One region of the Pseudomonas sp. Pmew2 genome, then DNA from elsewhere that is predicted to be linked to it. Evidence: predicted binding sites of a transcription regulator. Region 1 holds the regulator's gene; each other region holds the start of a gene.
The links. Region 1 encodes FliA, which starts transcription of late flagellar genes. Its sites were predicted from a motif close to CTAAAGTTTNNNNNNNNNNNGCCGNTAA; they were not measured.

Region 1 (4,729 bases):
AATTCTTCTGGTAGCAGGGCCTGTCCGGGCGATGCTGTCACGATTTGGACGATTGGCTGTACCGAACATGCATGTTCTGGCGTATCAGGAAATTCCGGACAACAAGCAAGTAACCATCGTAGCGACTGTCGGGCCGAACGGCTGAGGTAGTGAGTCATGCAAGTTAAGCGATTTTTCGCCGCCGATATGCGTCAAGCCATGAAACTGGTTCGCGATGAGCTGGGCGCCGAGGCGGCCATCATCGGTAACCGGCGCATTGCCGGTGGCGTAGAGCTGACTGCCGCTCTGGATTACAAGCTGTCCGCCCTGGCACCGCGTGTGCCGAACATGGAGCTCGAAGACGAGCTGCGCAAGACCCAGTCGCGCATCGTCTCTGCTCAGGCCGAATTGAACAACCGCAGCGACAGTGACGCGTCGATCAATCTTCAGCTGTTTTCCGGCAAACCGGTCAGCGCTGTCGATACGCACATCGAGCCGACGCTCGAAGAGCCGCCACGACCATTCGCGTACACGCCGCCTGCGCCCGCAGAGCCTGCTGTCGGCCAGCGCGCCTATGATTCGATGCGCTCCGAATTGAACGGCTTGCGCGAGCTGCTGGAAGTCCAGCTTGGCTCCCTGGCCTGGAACCAGCTGCAGGGCAGTCGTCCGCAGCAGGCCAATCTGTGGCGCCGCCTGCAACGTGTCGGTTTGTCCGGCCCGCTGTCGCGCGATCTGCTGTCGATGATCCCGGAGATTGACGAGCCTCGTCAGGCCTGGCGCATGTTGCTGGCCCATTTGGCGCGCATGATTGCCGTGCCGGACATCGAGCCGCTAGAAGAGGGTGGAGTCATTGCCATGGTCGGGCCTGCCGGCATGGGCAAGACCACCACGCTGGCCAAGCTGGCGGCACGTTACGTGTTGAAGTACGGTCCGCAGAATATCGCTCTGGTCAGCATGGACAGTTTCCGCATCGGCGCACAGGAGCAGCTCAAGACCCTTGGGCGCATCCTCAACGTGCCGGTTACCCATGTCGATCCTGGCCAGTCGCTGGTCCAGGCGCTGGAGCCGCTGCTGCGCAAGCGCGTGGTGTTGATCGATACCGCCGGGCTGCAAGCCAGCGATCCCGCGCTGCGCATGCAACTGGAAAGTCTGGCAGGGCGTGGCATCAAGTCGCGTAACTACCTGGTACTGGCGACCACCAGCCAGAAGCAGGTGCTGACCGCTGCTTATCACAGTTACAAGCGTTGTGGCCTGGCCGGATGCATTCTGACCAAGCTTGATGAAACAGCCAGCCTTGGCGAAGTCCTGAGCCTGGCGATCAGTCATGAATTACCTGTGGCCTACCTCACGGACGGACCCCGTATTCCTGACGACCTGCACACCCCGCGTCGTCATCAACTGGTGAGCCGTGCGGTGAGTGTGCAGATGCAGGATGAGCCGAGCGAGGAAGCGATGGCTGATATGTTTGCTGACCTCTATCACACCCCTGGCAAGAGAGTGGGTTAAGTGATGGATATTATTGGAATGTCCCTGCGTCAACGGTCTGCCATGCGGTGTTCATTTGCGAACGTGCAGCCCTCGATGTGGTTTCGGTCTACGCAAGACAAGGTAAAGAAATAACATGGGCAGCATGCATCCCGTACAGGTTATCGCGGTGACCGGTGGCAAAGGTGGCGTCGGTAAGACTAACGTGTCAGTGAATCTTTCACTGGCCCTTGCCGAGCTTGGCCGTCGTGTCATGCTGCTGGACGCCGATCTGGGTCTGGCCAATGTCGACGTTCTGCTTGGGCTGACGCCTAAACGTACACTTGCCGATGTGATAGAGGGCCGTTGCGAGTTGCGCGACGTTCTGTTGCAGGGGCCGGGTGGGGTGCGTATCGTGCCTGCCGCCTCTGGCACCCAGAGCATGGTGCATCTGTCCCCGGCCCAGCATGCGGGTCTGATCCAGGCGTTCAGCGAGATTGGCGACAACCTTGATGTGCTGGTGATTGACACGGCTGCCGGTATCGGCGAATCGGTGGTCAGCTTCGTGCGCGCCGCTCAGGAAGTGTTGCTGGTGGTGTGCGACGAGCCCACGTCGATCACCGATGCCTACGCCCTGATCAAACTGCTCAACCGCGACTACGGCATGAACCGCTTCCGTGTGCTGGCCAACATGGCGCAGAGCCCGCAGGAAGGGCGCAACCTGTTCGCCAAACTCACCAAAGTGACGGACCGTTTTCTTGATGTCGCGCTGCAGTATGTAGGTGCCGTGCCGTACGACGAGTGCGTGCGCAAGGCCGTACAGAAACAGCGCGCCGTCTACGAAGCATTCCCGCGATCCAAATGTGCGCTGGCGTTCAAGGCCATTGCCCAGAAGGTTGATACCTGGCCGCTGCCAGCCAACCCGCGGGGTCATCTCGAGTTCTTCGTTGAGCGACTCGTTCACCAGACCAGTGCAGGGCCTGTGCAATGACTGCGAGCGGCTACCAGATGTACAGCAAGGCTTCCCGTAATTCGCAATACGAGTTGATCGAGCGTTATGCGCCATTGGTCAAGCGTATCGCTTATCATCTGCTGGCGCGCTTGCCGGCCAGCGTGCAGGTCGAGGATCTGATCCAGGCTGGCATGATCGGTCTGCTTGAAGTCTCCACCAAATATGATTCAACCAAAGGTGCGAGTTTCGAGACCTACGCCGGCATTCGCATTCGTGGTGCGATGCTGGATGAAGTGCGCAAGGGCGACTGGGCACCACGCTCAGTGCACCGCAATACCCGAATGGTCAGTGACGCAATTCGTGCAATTGAAGCTAAAACCGGCCGTGACGCTAAAGATCACGAGGTTGCGGCCGAACTCCAGTTGAGTCTTGATGATTATTACGGGATTTTGAATGACACCTTGGGCAGCCGCCTCTTCAGTTTCGACGACCTGCTTCAGGACGGCGATCACGAAGGGCTGCATGAGGATGGCGCAAGCGGTTCGCTTGAGCCGTCGCGCGACCTGGAAGACGAGCGCTTCCAGGCAGCGTTGGCCGATGCAATTGCCAATTTGCCAGAGCGTGAGCGTCTGGTGTTGGCGCTGTACTACGACGAAGAGCTGAACCTCAAGGAAATCGGAGAGGTTCTTGGGGTCAGCGAATCTCGGGTCAGTCAGTTACACAGCCAGTGCGCAGCTCGTTTGCGGGGGCGTTTGGGGGAGTGGCGAGCGCGTTGACGGCAGTGCGCGACGTTTGTCGTGCGTTGTCTGCATGCCGGCTGTGCAAAGCGTTACGTGGTAGCAGGATAGACGAGGCAAGGGCCTGTCGGGCAATGTCTCGATGGGCTTTAGTCGCAGTCTTGACTGTCGTTGTGCCAAGCCCGTCGTCGTTTCGTATAGCTGGGGGTGTGCTGTGCCAGTATTGAGTGAACAGCGTGTTCAGGTGCTGAACGCGTTAAAGACTGCTTGGAGGTCGAATTGGACAAGAACATGAAAATCCTCATCGTTGATGACTTCTCAACGATGCGGCGGATCATCAAGAATCTGTTGCGTGATCTGGGATTTACCAACACATCTGAAGCGGATGACGGTCTGACCGCATTGCCGATGCTGCAGAGCGGTGCCTTTGACTTTCTGGTGACGGACTGGAACATGCCTGGCATGACCGGTATCGACTTGTTGCGTCAGGTCCGTGCGGACGAGCGTCTCAAGAGCCTTCCTGTACTGATGGTTACTGCCGAAGCGAAGCGTGAGCAGATCATTGAAGCTGCCCAGGCCGGGGTGAACGGTTATGTAGTCAAGCCATTCACGGCTCAAGCGCTTAAAGAGAAGATCGAAAAGATCTTTGAACGCGTCAATAGCTGATGCATGCCGCGAGGGCGCTATGGATAACAATGATTCGATGGCCGACTTTGAGTCGACCTTAAAGAGACACGCGCAGGAACTCGTCACCAGCCTTGAAAAGGGCCGCTTCGGTGACGCTGTGCAGCTGATCCATGAACTCAACCAGACACGCGACCGCGGCCTTTATCAGGAAGTGGGCAAGCTGACTCGTGAGCTGCACAGTGCAATCGTCAACTTTCATATTGATCCGCACATGCCTCAAGCCGAGGAAGTGTCGCAGATCACCGACGCGACCGAACGCCTGTCGTATGTGGTGAGGCTGACCGAGAATGCGGCCAACCGCACTATGGACCTGGTCGAGGAAAGCACACCGCTCATGAGCGGTCTGAGCTCCGATGCCAAGGCATTGAGTGACGACTGGGGGCGTTTCATGCGCCGCGAAATCGGTGCTGAAGAATTCCGTGAGCTGGCCAAGCGGGTCGATGGTTTTCTGACGCGCACCGAGCAGGAGGCAGATAGGGTTTCCGGGCATCTCAACGATATTTTGCTTGCCCAGGATTACCAGGACCTTACGGGGCAGGTTATCAAGCGCGTGACGCAATTGGTTACGGAAGTCGAGAGCAATCTGCTCAAACTGGTGCTCATGGCCAGCCATGTCGATCGCTTCGCAGGCATCGAACATGACGAAGAATCCATCCTTGCTGAAAAAGATCCTAAAAAACATCTCGCCAAGGGTGAAGGTCCGCAGATTCATGCCGATAAACGTGAAGACGTCGTATCCGGACAGGATGATGTAGACGATCTGCTATCGAGCCTCGGCTTCTAAGATCTGTTGACGGTTAATTTTAGGGAGCACCCCATGAGCTTCGGCGCCGATGAAGAAATCCTTCAGGATTTTCTGGTAGAGGCCGGCGAAATTCTGGAGCAGTTGTCAGAGCAATTGGTCGAGCTG
Region 2 (4,729 bases), 900 kb from region 1:
AGTAACTTGTCAGGGAGACTGAATTTGAGAAATGGCTACAGGCGTGACGGGGAACCCGGGTTTAAAGTGCAGCCCCGCGAGGGCTGCACTCATCGAACAACCAGCAGTATCAGAACAGCTTGCGGCCTTTATTCGCAGCAATACGCATACGCAAGGCATTGAGCTTTATGAAGCCTGCCGCATCAGCCTGATCATAGGCGCCTGCGTCATCTTCAAAGGTAGCAATATTGGCATCGAACAACGAATCGTCCGACTTGCGACCGGTGACGATCACATTGCCCTTATAAAGCTTCAGACGTACAACACCGTTCACATGGGCCTGAGACGCGTCGATCATCTGCTGCAGCATAAGACGCTCCGGGCTCCACCAGTAACCGGTGTAGATCAGGCTGGCGTACTTGGCCATCAGTTCGTCCTTGAGGTGGGCGACTTCACGGTCCAGGGTGATCGATTCAATGGCGCGGTGAGCGCGCAGCATGATGGTGCCGCCAGGTGTCTCGTAGCAGCCACGGGACTTCATGCCCACGTAGCGGTTTTCAACGATATCCAGACGTCCGATGCCGTTTTCGCCACCGATGCGGTTCAGGGTCGCCAACACAGTGGCAGGCGTCATCTCAACGCCGTCCAGCGCAACGATGTCGCCATTGCGGTAGGTCAGCTCCAGATAAGTTGCAACGTTCGGCGCGTCCTCAGGGGACTTGGTCCAGCGCCACATGTCTTCTTCGTGCTCGGTCCAGGTGTCTTCCAGCACGCCGCCCTCATAGGAGATGTGCAGCAGGTTGGCATCCATCGAGTACGGGGATTTCTTCTTGCCGTGGCGCTCGATCGGAATGTTGTGCTTCTCGGCGTAGTCCATCAGCTTTTCACGAGAGAGCAGGTCCCATTCACGCCACGGAGCAATCACTTTGACCCCTGGCTTGAGCGCATAGGCGCCCAGCTCGAAACGCACCTGATCGTTGCCTTTGCCGGTGGCACCATGGGAAATGGCATCAGCGCCGGTTTCGTTGGCGATCTCGATCAGGCGCTTGGCGATCAGCGGGCGAGCGATGGAAGTGCCCAGCAGGTACTCGCCTTCATAGACGGTGTTGGCACGGAACATCGGGAACACGAAATAACGCACGAACTCTTCGCGCAGGTCATCGATGTAGATTTCTTTCACGCCCATGGCCTGAGCCTTGGCGCGCGCCGGCTCGACTTCTTCACCCTGACCCAGGTCAGCGGTAAAGGTCACCACTTCGCAGTTGTACGTATCTTGCAGCCACTTGAGGATTACCGAAGTATCCAGGCCACCGGAATACGCGAGAACTACCTTGTTTACGTCCGCCATGCCATCACTCCACCGGGTTGTACGGAAAACCGCTGATTCTACCGTTCAAACCAGCAAATTTACAGGGGCGCGACAGCTTGTGACGACAAGGCGACGTTTGGCAGGAGCGTTATGCAGCCCTCAGGACGTGTGCGCTGCACTGACCGCAGAGGCTACAGGTACCGGACGCTCATCGGGCGCAACACGCTCCAGATGCACGTTCACGCGGCGGTTGCGCGCACGATTGGCCTCATTGGTGTTGGGCACCAGCGGGTAGCGTTCGCCGTGAAAACGCAGGGTGATTTGCTGCTCGGGGATACCCTGAGCCTTGAAGTAGTCCATGACCGCCAGCGCACGGCGGCGGGAAAGGTCACGGTTGGTGAGTCGATTGCCACTGTTATCCGAATGGCCGTCAAGCTCGATACGGTTAACCGTCGGGTCGGCCTTCAGATAGGCCACCATGTTGTCCAGACGCGCCTTGGCACGGGCATCCAGCTCAATACCGCCACCGGGAAATCCTACTTCAGCCTGTTTGACCTGATCGAAGTTCATCGGCAGAAGTTTGGCTGTGCACGCCTGGTAATCGCTGAACGCCTTGCTGAACTTGACCGGCAGCAGGCGCACTTCCATCTGGCCACCGTCACGGGTGTAGTGACGGATAAGCGGGCTGCGACCGTCCATCAGACCACTGATCAGGCGCCCGGCCTGTACTTGGGAAGTATTGAAGGGTATGTCGCCATTGCTGACGCGCACCGAACCCAGATTGATATCACCGCGCCCCGGCTGCCACGGTGCTGCGGCGGCCAGCAGCGTTGCGGAACCGTTGCCCAGCATGTTGTATGAAGCCTTGAGGCGAAACGTCGCCTGCTCACCGGCACGGCGCACGAACTCACCGGCACCGAAGTCGGTGATCGGCTGAGTCAGGCGGCATTCGAACTGATCGCCTTCGACCTTCCACTCGATGCTCTCCAGACGTGTCTGGAAACTGATAGCCATCGCCGGGAGGCTGGCAAACATGCTGAGCAGGGCTAAATATCGCTGGCGCACGGGAGGCTCCACTGAAAATAAACGCGAAACAAAAAATGACTGACTGACAAGGGGGCTATCGGTAACTTCGTGCAAAACTTGATAGCGGATGCCTGAGAGAGTCTTTTCCGGTAGCATTCCCAGCGAGTTTGACCCGCCTGGAATCCCCAATGTCTGACCGCCTGACCCTCCTGCGTCCCGACGACTGGCACATTCACCTCCGTGACGGAGCTGTCTTGCCTCATACCGTTGCTGACGTAGCGCGAACTTTTGGCCGCGCAATCATCATGCCCAACCTCGTGCCTCCGGTGCGCAACGCGCAGCAAGCCGATGCCTATCGTCAGCGCATTCTGGCTGCACGCCCGGCCGGTAGCCGCTTCGAGCCGTTGATGGTGCTGTACCTCACCGACCAGACCACGCCTGAAGACATCCGTACCGCGAAAGCCAGTGGCTTCGTGCACGCCGCCAAGCTGTATCCGGCCGGTGCAACCACCAACTCCGATTCCGGTGTCACCAGCATCGACAAGATCTTCCCTGCCCTCGAAGCCATGGCTGAAGTCGGCATGCTCCTGCTGGTACACGGGGAAGTGACGCGCGGCGAGATCGACGTATTCGATCGCGAAAAGGTCTTCATCGATGAGCACCTGCGTCGTGTAGTCGAACGCTTCCCGACGCTAAAAGTGGTGTTTGAACACATCACCACCGGTGAAGCGGTGCAGTTCGTCAATGAAGCATCAGCCAATGTCGCGGCCACCATCACCGCGCATCACCTGCTGTACAACCGTAATCACATGCTGGTTGGCGGCATTCGCCCGCACTTCTATTGCCTGCCCATTCTCAAGCGCAATACGCATCAGGCCTCCCTGCTCGACGCCGCCACCAGTGGCAGCGGCAAGTTCTTCCTGGGTACCGACTCGGCACCGCACGCCCAACACGCCAAGGAAAACGCTTGCGGTTGCGCCGGTTGCTACACCGCCTACGCGGCCATCGAATTGTATGCAGAAGCTTTCGAGCAGCGTAACGCTCTGGACAAACTGGAAGGCTTCGCCAGCCTTCACGGTCCGGCGTTCTATGGCCTGCCCGCCAATCAGGACACCATCACGCTGGTGCGTGACGAGTGGACCGCCCCTGCCAGCCTGCCGTTTGGCGAGTTGACCGTTATCCCGCTGCGCGCTGGTGAAAAACTGCGCTGGCGTCTGGAGGAACACGCGTGAGTGAAGATCATTTTGACGACGAACACGAAGGCCACGGCGGTGGCGGCGGTTCTCGTCACCCGATGGCAGCACGCTTTCGCGGCTACCTGCCCGTGGTCGTCGACGTAGAAACCGGCGGTTTCAACTCAGCCACCGACGCACTGCTGGAAATTGCTGCCGTGACCATCGGCATGGATGAAAGAGGCTTCGTGTTCCCGGAACACACCTATTTCTTCCGCGTAGAGCCGTTCGAAGGTGCCAACATCGAAGCCGCTGCGCTGGAGTTTACCGGTATCAAGCTGGATCACCCGTTGCGCATGGCGGTCAGCGAAGAAACCGCAATGAACGACATCTTCCGCGGCGTGCGCAAGGCTCTCAAGGCCAATGGCTGCAAACGCGCCGTGCTGGTCGGCCACAACGCCAGCTTCGACCTCGGCTTCGTCAATGCCGCTGTCGCGCGAATGGACATGAAGCGCAACCCGTTTCACCCGTTCTCAAGCTTCGACACCGCTACCCTCGCAGGCCTGGCCTACGGTCAGACCGTGCTGGCCAAGGCCTGCCAGGCTGCCGGAATCGACTTCGACGGCCGCGAGGCCCACTCGGCTCGCTACGACACCGAGAAGACTGCAGAGCTGTTCTGCGGCATCGTCAACCGCTGGAAGGAAATGGGCGGCTGGGAAGACTTCGACGACTAAGGTCGGCACGCCAGTGAACGGACCGGCTTCGCGCCGGTTTTTTCATGCCTGTCTGGAACGGGATATCTGGATACGCTGACTCTGAAAACAACCACTCATCGTTGTACCTGAATCGAACCCAAAACAGTTTTGACAAGCATTCTCATTAACATTAAGCTCCTCGGCACCAAGCAATAAACCAGCGACGGTCAATAGCTTATGTATGTTTGTCTTTGCCAAGGTGTCACAGACGGTCAAATCCGGGATGCAATTCTGGAAGGCTGCTGCAGTTATCGTGAAGTCCGTGAAACGCTGGGTGTTGCGAGTAAATGCGGAAAATGCGCCTGCCTTGCGAAGGAAGTGGTGCGTGACACGCTGACAGAACTGCAAACCACTCAGGCATCGCTGGCCTATCCAGCAGAATTTTCAGCCGCCTGAATACCCCTCTTTTAAAGAACCGGGCACCCTGCCCGGTTTTTTTATGCCTGTAATTCAAGCGCTTAGCGTCAAGATGCGGAACTCAAACATTC
Region 3 (4,729 bases), 780 kb from region 1:
GCCTTGCTGCCCACCCTGCTCAAACGCCTGCGCTCCGAAGCTCCGGGGATTGTGCTGGTGGTCAGACGCGTCAATTACATCCTCATGCCGCCATTGCTGGCCTCGGGTGAAATCTCGGTCGGCGTCAGCTACACTCAGGACCTGCCTGCCAACGCCAAGCGCAAGGTTCTGCGCAGGAGCAAGCCGCAATTACTGCGGGCCGACTCGATACCCGGCCCCTTGAGCCTCGACGATTTCTGCGCCCGCCCCCACGCACTGGTCTCCTTCGCCGGCGACCTGAGCGGGTTCATTGACGAGCACCTGGAAAAAATCGACCGCAAACGCCACGTCGTCCTCGCCGTGCCCCAGTTCAATGGCCTGGCGACACTGCTGACCGGCACCGACATCATCGCCACCGTGCCTGACTATGCTGCGCAGGTGCTAACAGCCGCTGGGGGCGTTCGGTCTGAAGACCTGCCGATCGAGACGCGTACGTTTGAGCTGCACATGGCCTGGAGGGGGGCGCAGGATAATGATCCGGGGGAGCGTTGGTTGAGGTCGCGGATTCAGATGTTTTTTGGCGATCCGGATAGTCTTTAGGCGTCGGCAGGCAGGCCGTTCAGCTGATCATGTCTGCCTTTCCACAAACCATGAAGCTAAATTCACTTCCAGTGGATTTCTACACTGGGGGGCACATCTGAGGACATGCTTTACCTCACTGCACACACGGGCGGCTGTAACTTGATCAAGCAATCAAGCCCTGCGGTGGAAGACCCACTCCTCAAGGCGTTCATGCTGGAACTGGATACAGCCCCCAAAACCGTTCTCACACAACAAACCGATTAACCAACTGATTCAGATTAACCGCCAGCTTTGACATTTCGCCGCACGCACTCGCGGTTTGCGCGGCTCCAGCAGCACTCTGTGTCGTAAGCTCACGAATGCTGACCAGATTTCGGTCCACCTCTCGAGCGACATGAGACTGTTCTTCAGAAGCGGTCGCGATCATGAGGTTGCGTTCATTGATTTGAATAATGGCCGTTGATATTTGATCCAGCGAGGTACTGGCCTCTTGGGCAACGCCAAGTGATTCGGTCGCAAGGTCTCTGCTCGTATTCATTGCCTTCACGGCCAGGTCAGAATCGCTCTGAATGGCAGCAATCATCTGCTCGATTTCTTGAGTAGACACCTGGGTGCGATGGGCTAAAGCCCTTACTTCGTCAGCCACCACCGCAAATCCACGGCCTTGCTCGCCCGCCCGTGCGGCTTCGATGGCGGCGTTCAACGCCAACAGGTTGGTTTGCTCTGCAATGGCCCTGATTACCTCGACAACCTTGGTGATGCTCTGAGCACGGTCTGACAACCCTTGAATCTGCTCGCTCGTGTTTTCAACGTTACCGTTCAGCTTTTGAATTGACTTTAACGTCTGAGCCACCCGCGCCAAACCTACCTCGGTATAGCCTTGGGTACGTTTGGACTCTTCGGAGGCTGACTCGGCATTACGAGCGACCTCATCAACGGCAGCGCTCATTTCTGTGACCGCTGTCGCTGTCTGATTGACTTCATCGTTCTGGGAAACAAGGCCGCGACTCGACTCCTCGGTAACCGCCGTCATCTCTTCAGACGCAGAAGCCAACTGAGTAGAGGAATCGGATATCTGCATGATGGTGGCGCGCAGGTTTGCCTGCATCTGCGCGAGCGCTTTCAACAGTCTCCCCGCTTCATCGGTCCCGCTTACCAAGACCTCTTTGGAGAGGTCACTGGCTGCGATGCGCTCAGCGACAGACAGCGCGTCGTTAATCGGGGAGGTAATACTTTTCGTCAGCAGTAATGCTAAACCGACCGTCAAGATAACGACACCCGCTATCAGGCCGACAACAAGCCACAGGCCGTTTTCATAGAGATCCGTCGCAGTTTGCCCGGCCCGTGCAGCGCCTTCGTTGTTAAAGTTGGTGAGGTCTTTGATCTGCACCTCCATCGTGTTCGTCAGAGGGCGGATGCTGGTACTCACCAGGCTGACCGCAGCCGCGATATCACCCTGTCTCATCAAAGGCTCAAGAATATCCAGTTGTTTGGCATAGGCATCAGCACTATTTTTTACCGGAATATAAAACGATCGCTCCTTTTCATCGGCGATGAGGGGCTCATAGTTCGCCACCGCTTCGGTGAATGCCTTACGGTAGCCAGCGAAGCTTTCAATAGTCTTTTGAATGGATTGAGGATCAGCAAGGCCTCGCTGCGTTTCGAGCCTCAGGCGAAGGATCGTGGTGTTCATCAACGCCGTTTGGCGGATGCTGGCCATCCAATTGAGTTCGACGTCTTTCTCGGCGTCTCTGAGCTTGCCCATTTGCAGGACTGCAAATACCCCCAGCACGAATACCAATACGATGATTGACGTGAAAAACAAGGCAGCTCGGGGAGCTAAATTGAGGTTTCGGAGGCGCATTCGAGATTCCTGCCTTTAAATTATTATTGACATATTAAAGAGGCTATCGACCCAAATCCGGAAACTTTAAGCTCGTCGTCGAAAGACCTTTTGGATGGTAAAAAGCGGTCATGACTTTACAAGACCTCAACTCAGCAGCGGCCTGAATCCAGAACGGGCTGGCCTATGAACTGCTTTCGTGTGGAATGGGCCATCGACCGCCCCTCGACGCAGTTGCGACCTCTGGTTTTGGCGCAGTAAAGAAGTCGATCTGCTTCCCTCAGGGCCGCTGTGTAACCCTCCGTCTCGAGTGCGTTGATCGCCACCACGCCCGAGCTGATTGTTACGTTGCCCAGCGGGCTGGCGGAGTGCTCTATTAATGCGTTTTCAATGGATAACCTGACCTCTTCGGCAACGCTTAAAGCACCTGTTAAATCTGTGCCAGGCAACAGAATCACAAACTCTTCTCCGCCATATCGTGCGGCCAGGTCGCCAGGCCGCTTGATACCGCTTCCGATAAGCCCCGCTACCTGGCTTAGGCAGTCGTCGCCCCGCAGATGGCCGTAGCAGTCGTTGTATTGTTTGAACCAGTCAATATCCAACAAAATAAGGGCGATGGATGAGTTATCTCTGGAAGCTCGTTCCCACTCCAGTTGAAAGGTAGCGTCGAAACAACGCCGATTGGCCAGATGCGTCAAACTGTCGGTCCTGGCGATGATCTCGAGGTCGGCTCTGGCGACACTCAACTCATTTTCCGCAGTGATCAGGTGTCGGATTTGCCTGTATAACAAGATGCCGAGTAAAACCAGGGTCAAACTGATCATGCCGACCAGCGCCATGGATCGATATGCATAAGCCCACCAAGGGGCGAATACATACTCGCAGGACACACCAGCGGCGGCGACGATGGGCAATCCGGACACCCGCCGATAGGCATAAATTCTTTCCACGCCATCCACTACAGACTTGAACACAGCGGTGCCGCTGTCGCTGTATGGCAGATAGCGAGTGAAAAGATCACCTTTGGCGATATTGGTGGTCATCAATGCTGCCAGCGTCGGTCGTCGAGCCAGCAGGTCGCCATTGTTCAGCGCGAGGAAAATAACGCCCTTGTCGTCCACATCCATGCGTTTGAAGAATGATTGAAAATAGGCCACAGGCACAGTCGCCAGAGCCACACCTGCAAATGTGCCATCCGCAGTATTGATACGTCGGCTGATCGGGATGACCCTGTCTCCCGTGCTGCGGCTCTCAATGATGGAGCCGATGTGGATGGACTCGTCGGCGTTGTCGCGGTGATAGACGAAGTACGCGCGGTCGCTGTTGTTTTTTAACTGTATACCTCGAGAAAAAGAGTTGGCGACCCAGTTGCCTTGGGCATCGTAGATAAAAAGCCCTTGAATGCCGTTGACGTTCAACACGTCCTGAGCCATTCGCTTCGCCAATCGAGCTTGCTGAGGCCCTTCTACACCATCGTGTTCCACGCGTTCCACGAGATCACGCAGCGTATTATCAGCCTGTCGTACCGTATCCTGAGCTTGCTGCTCGGCAGCAAGAACAATGTTTGAAACCGTAATTGTGGCGGTAGCGACACGCTCACGCCTGGACTGGTTCATCTGCCAGGCTGTAGCCAAAACCAGCGATACACACACCAGGGCAATAAAGCCAATCAGTGCTTTGGTGAGCATGGAAGGCGCGAGCCTGACCGAGGGACGATAAACATGCTTCATGGGTGCGTCATCAAATTGACTTTTGAACGCTCCATGCATCTTTCGTACCCTGATAGCGGGTCTGGCCAGTGCCTTCACTTCTTGCTTGTCTTCGGTCAAAGCCGAGGTGCTGACTGGACCTCCTGGCTAATGGTCCGTGACATCCTCGCGTTGCTCCACTAAATTACGCCCCCCGAAACGCCCTGAGCCTTTCGCGCCTCAAACCTGAAATAGTGAAATTCAATGCCTGATTCCCAGACCAACGAAGCCCTGACCTCCTCCAAGCTGGAATACGAAAGCGCAATTGGTCTTTCCCAGCACGTGCCGCAGGCCAAGACCATCAGCGAGATGGTGCTTGATGCGTTCCAGACCGCCAAGGAAAGCGAAGAAATCCGTGAGCTGCGTGCCGCCATTCGTCTGGCGCAGGATGAGCACGATGACGACAAAGCCTACGAACTGATGGGCCAACTGAAACTGCCGAAGCGGCAGACAGCGCAGCACTGGCCGATCTTGGCACGCAGTTCCCGATCAGCCGTATTCTGTCCAGCTACAAGAATGACCCGGCATTTCAGGAACTGGTCTACGGCCTGGCGCTCAAGGTGCTGAACCAGACGCA

Region 2: a site for FliA is predicted at 2,409-2,436, ahead of AC4ANK_RS07970 (flagellar protein MotY). Genes of this name have one in related genera too.
Region 3: a site for FliA is predicted at 2,469-2,496, ahead of AC4ANK_RS15515 (methyl-accepting chemotaxis protein). Genes of this name have one in related genera too.

The regions. Positions count from the first base shown of each region.
Region 1 is NZ_CM176702.1:2,630,220-2,634,948, forward strand. Features, by position in the region: gene flhA (flagellar biosynthesis protein FlhA) at 1-145, shown strand, start outside; gene flhF (flagellar biosynthesis GTPase FlhF) at 157-1,485, shown strand; gene fleN (flagellar synthesis regulator FleN) at 1,601-2,434, shown strand; gene fliA (RNA polymerase sigma factor FliA) at 2,431-3,171, shown strand; gene AC4ANK_RS11990 (chemotaxis response regulator CheY) at 3,424-3,798, shown strand; gene AC4ANK_RS11995 (protein phosphatase CheZ) at 3,818-4,603, shown strand; gene AC4ANK_RS12000 (chemotaxis protein CheA) at 4,637-4,729, shown strand, end outside.
Region 2 is NZ_CM176702.1:1,727,614-1,732,342, reverse strand. Features, by position in the region: gene AC4ANK_RS07975 (argininosuccinate synthase) at 110-1,327, opposite strand; gene AC4ANK_RS07970 (flagellar protein MotY) at 1,448-2,353, opposite strand; gene pyrC (dihydroorotase) at 2,503-3,546, shown strand; gene rnt (ribonuclease T) at 3,543-4,220, shown strand; gene AC4ANK_RS07955 (bacterioferritin-associated ferredoxin) at 4,419-4,637, shown strand.
Region 3 is NZ_CM176702.1:3,410,145-3,414,873, forward strand. Features, by position in the region: gene AC4ANK_RS15510 (LysR family transcriptional regulator) at 1-579, shown strand, start outside; gene AC4ANK_RS15515 (methyl-accepting chemotaxis protein) at 806-2,425, opposite strand; gene AC4ANK_RS15520 (sensor domain-containing diguanylate cyclase) at 2,557-4,134, opposite strand; partial or broken gene AC4ANK_RS15525 (hypothetical protein) at 4,357-4,729, shown strand, end outside.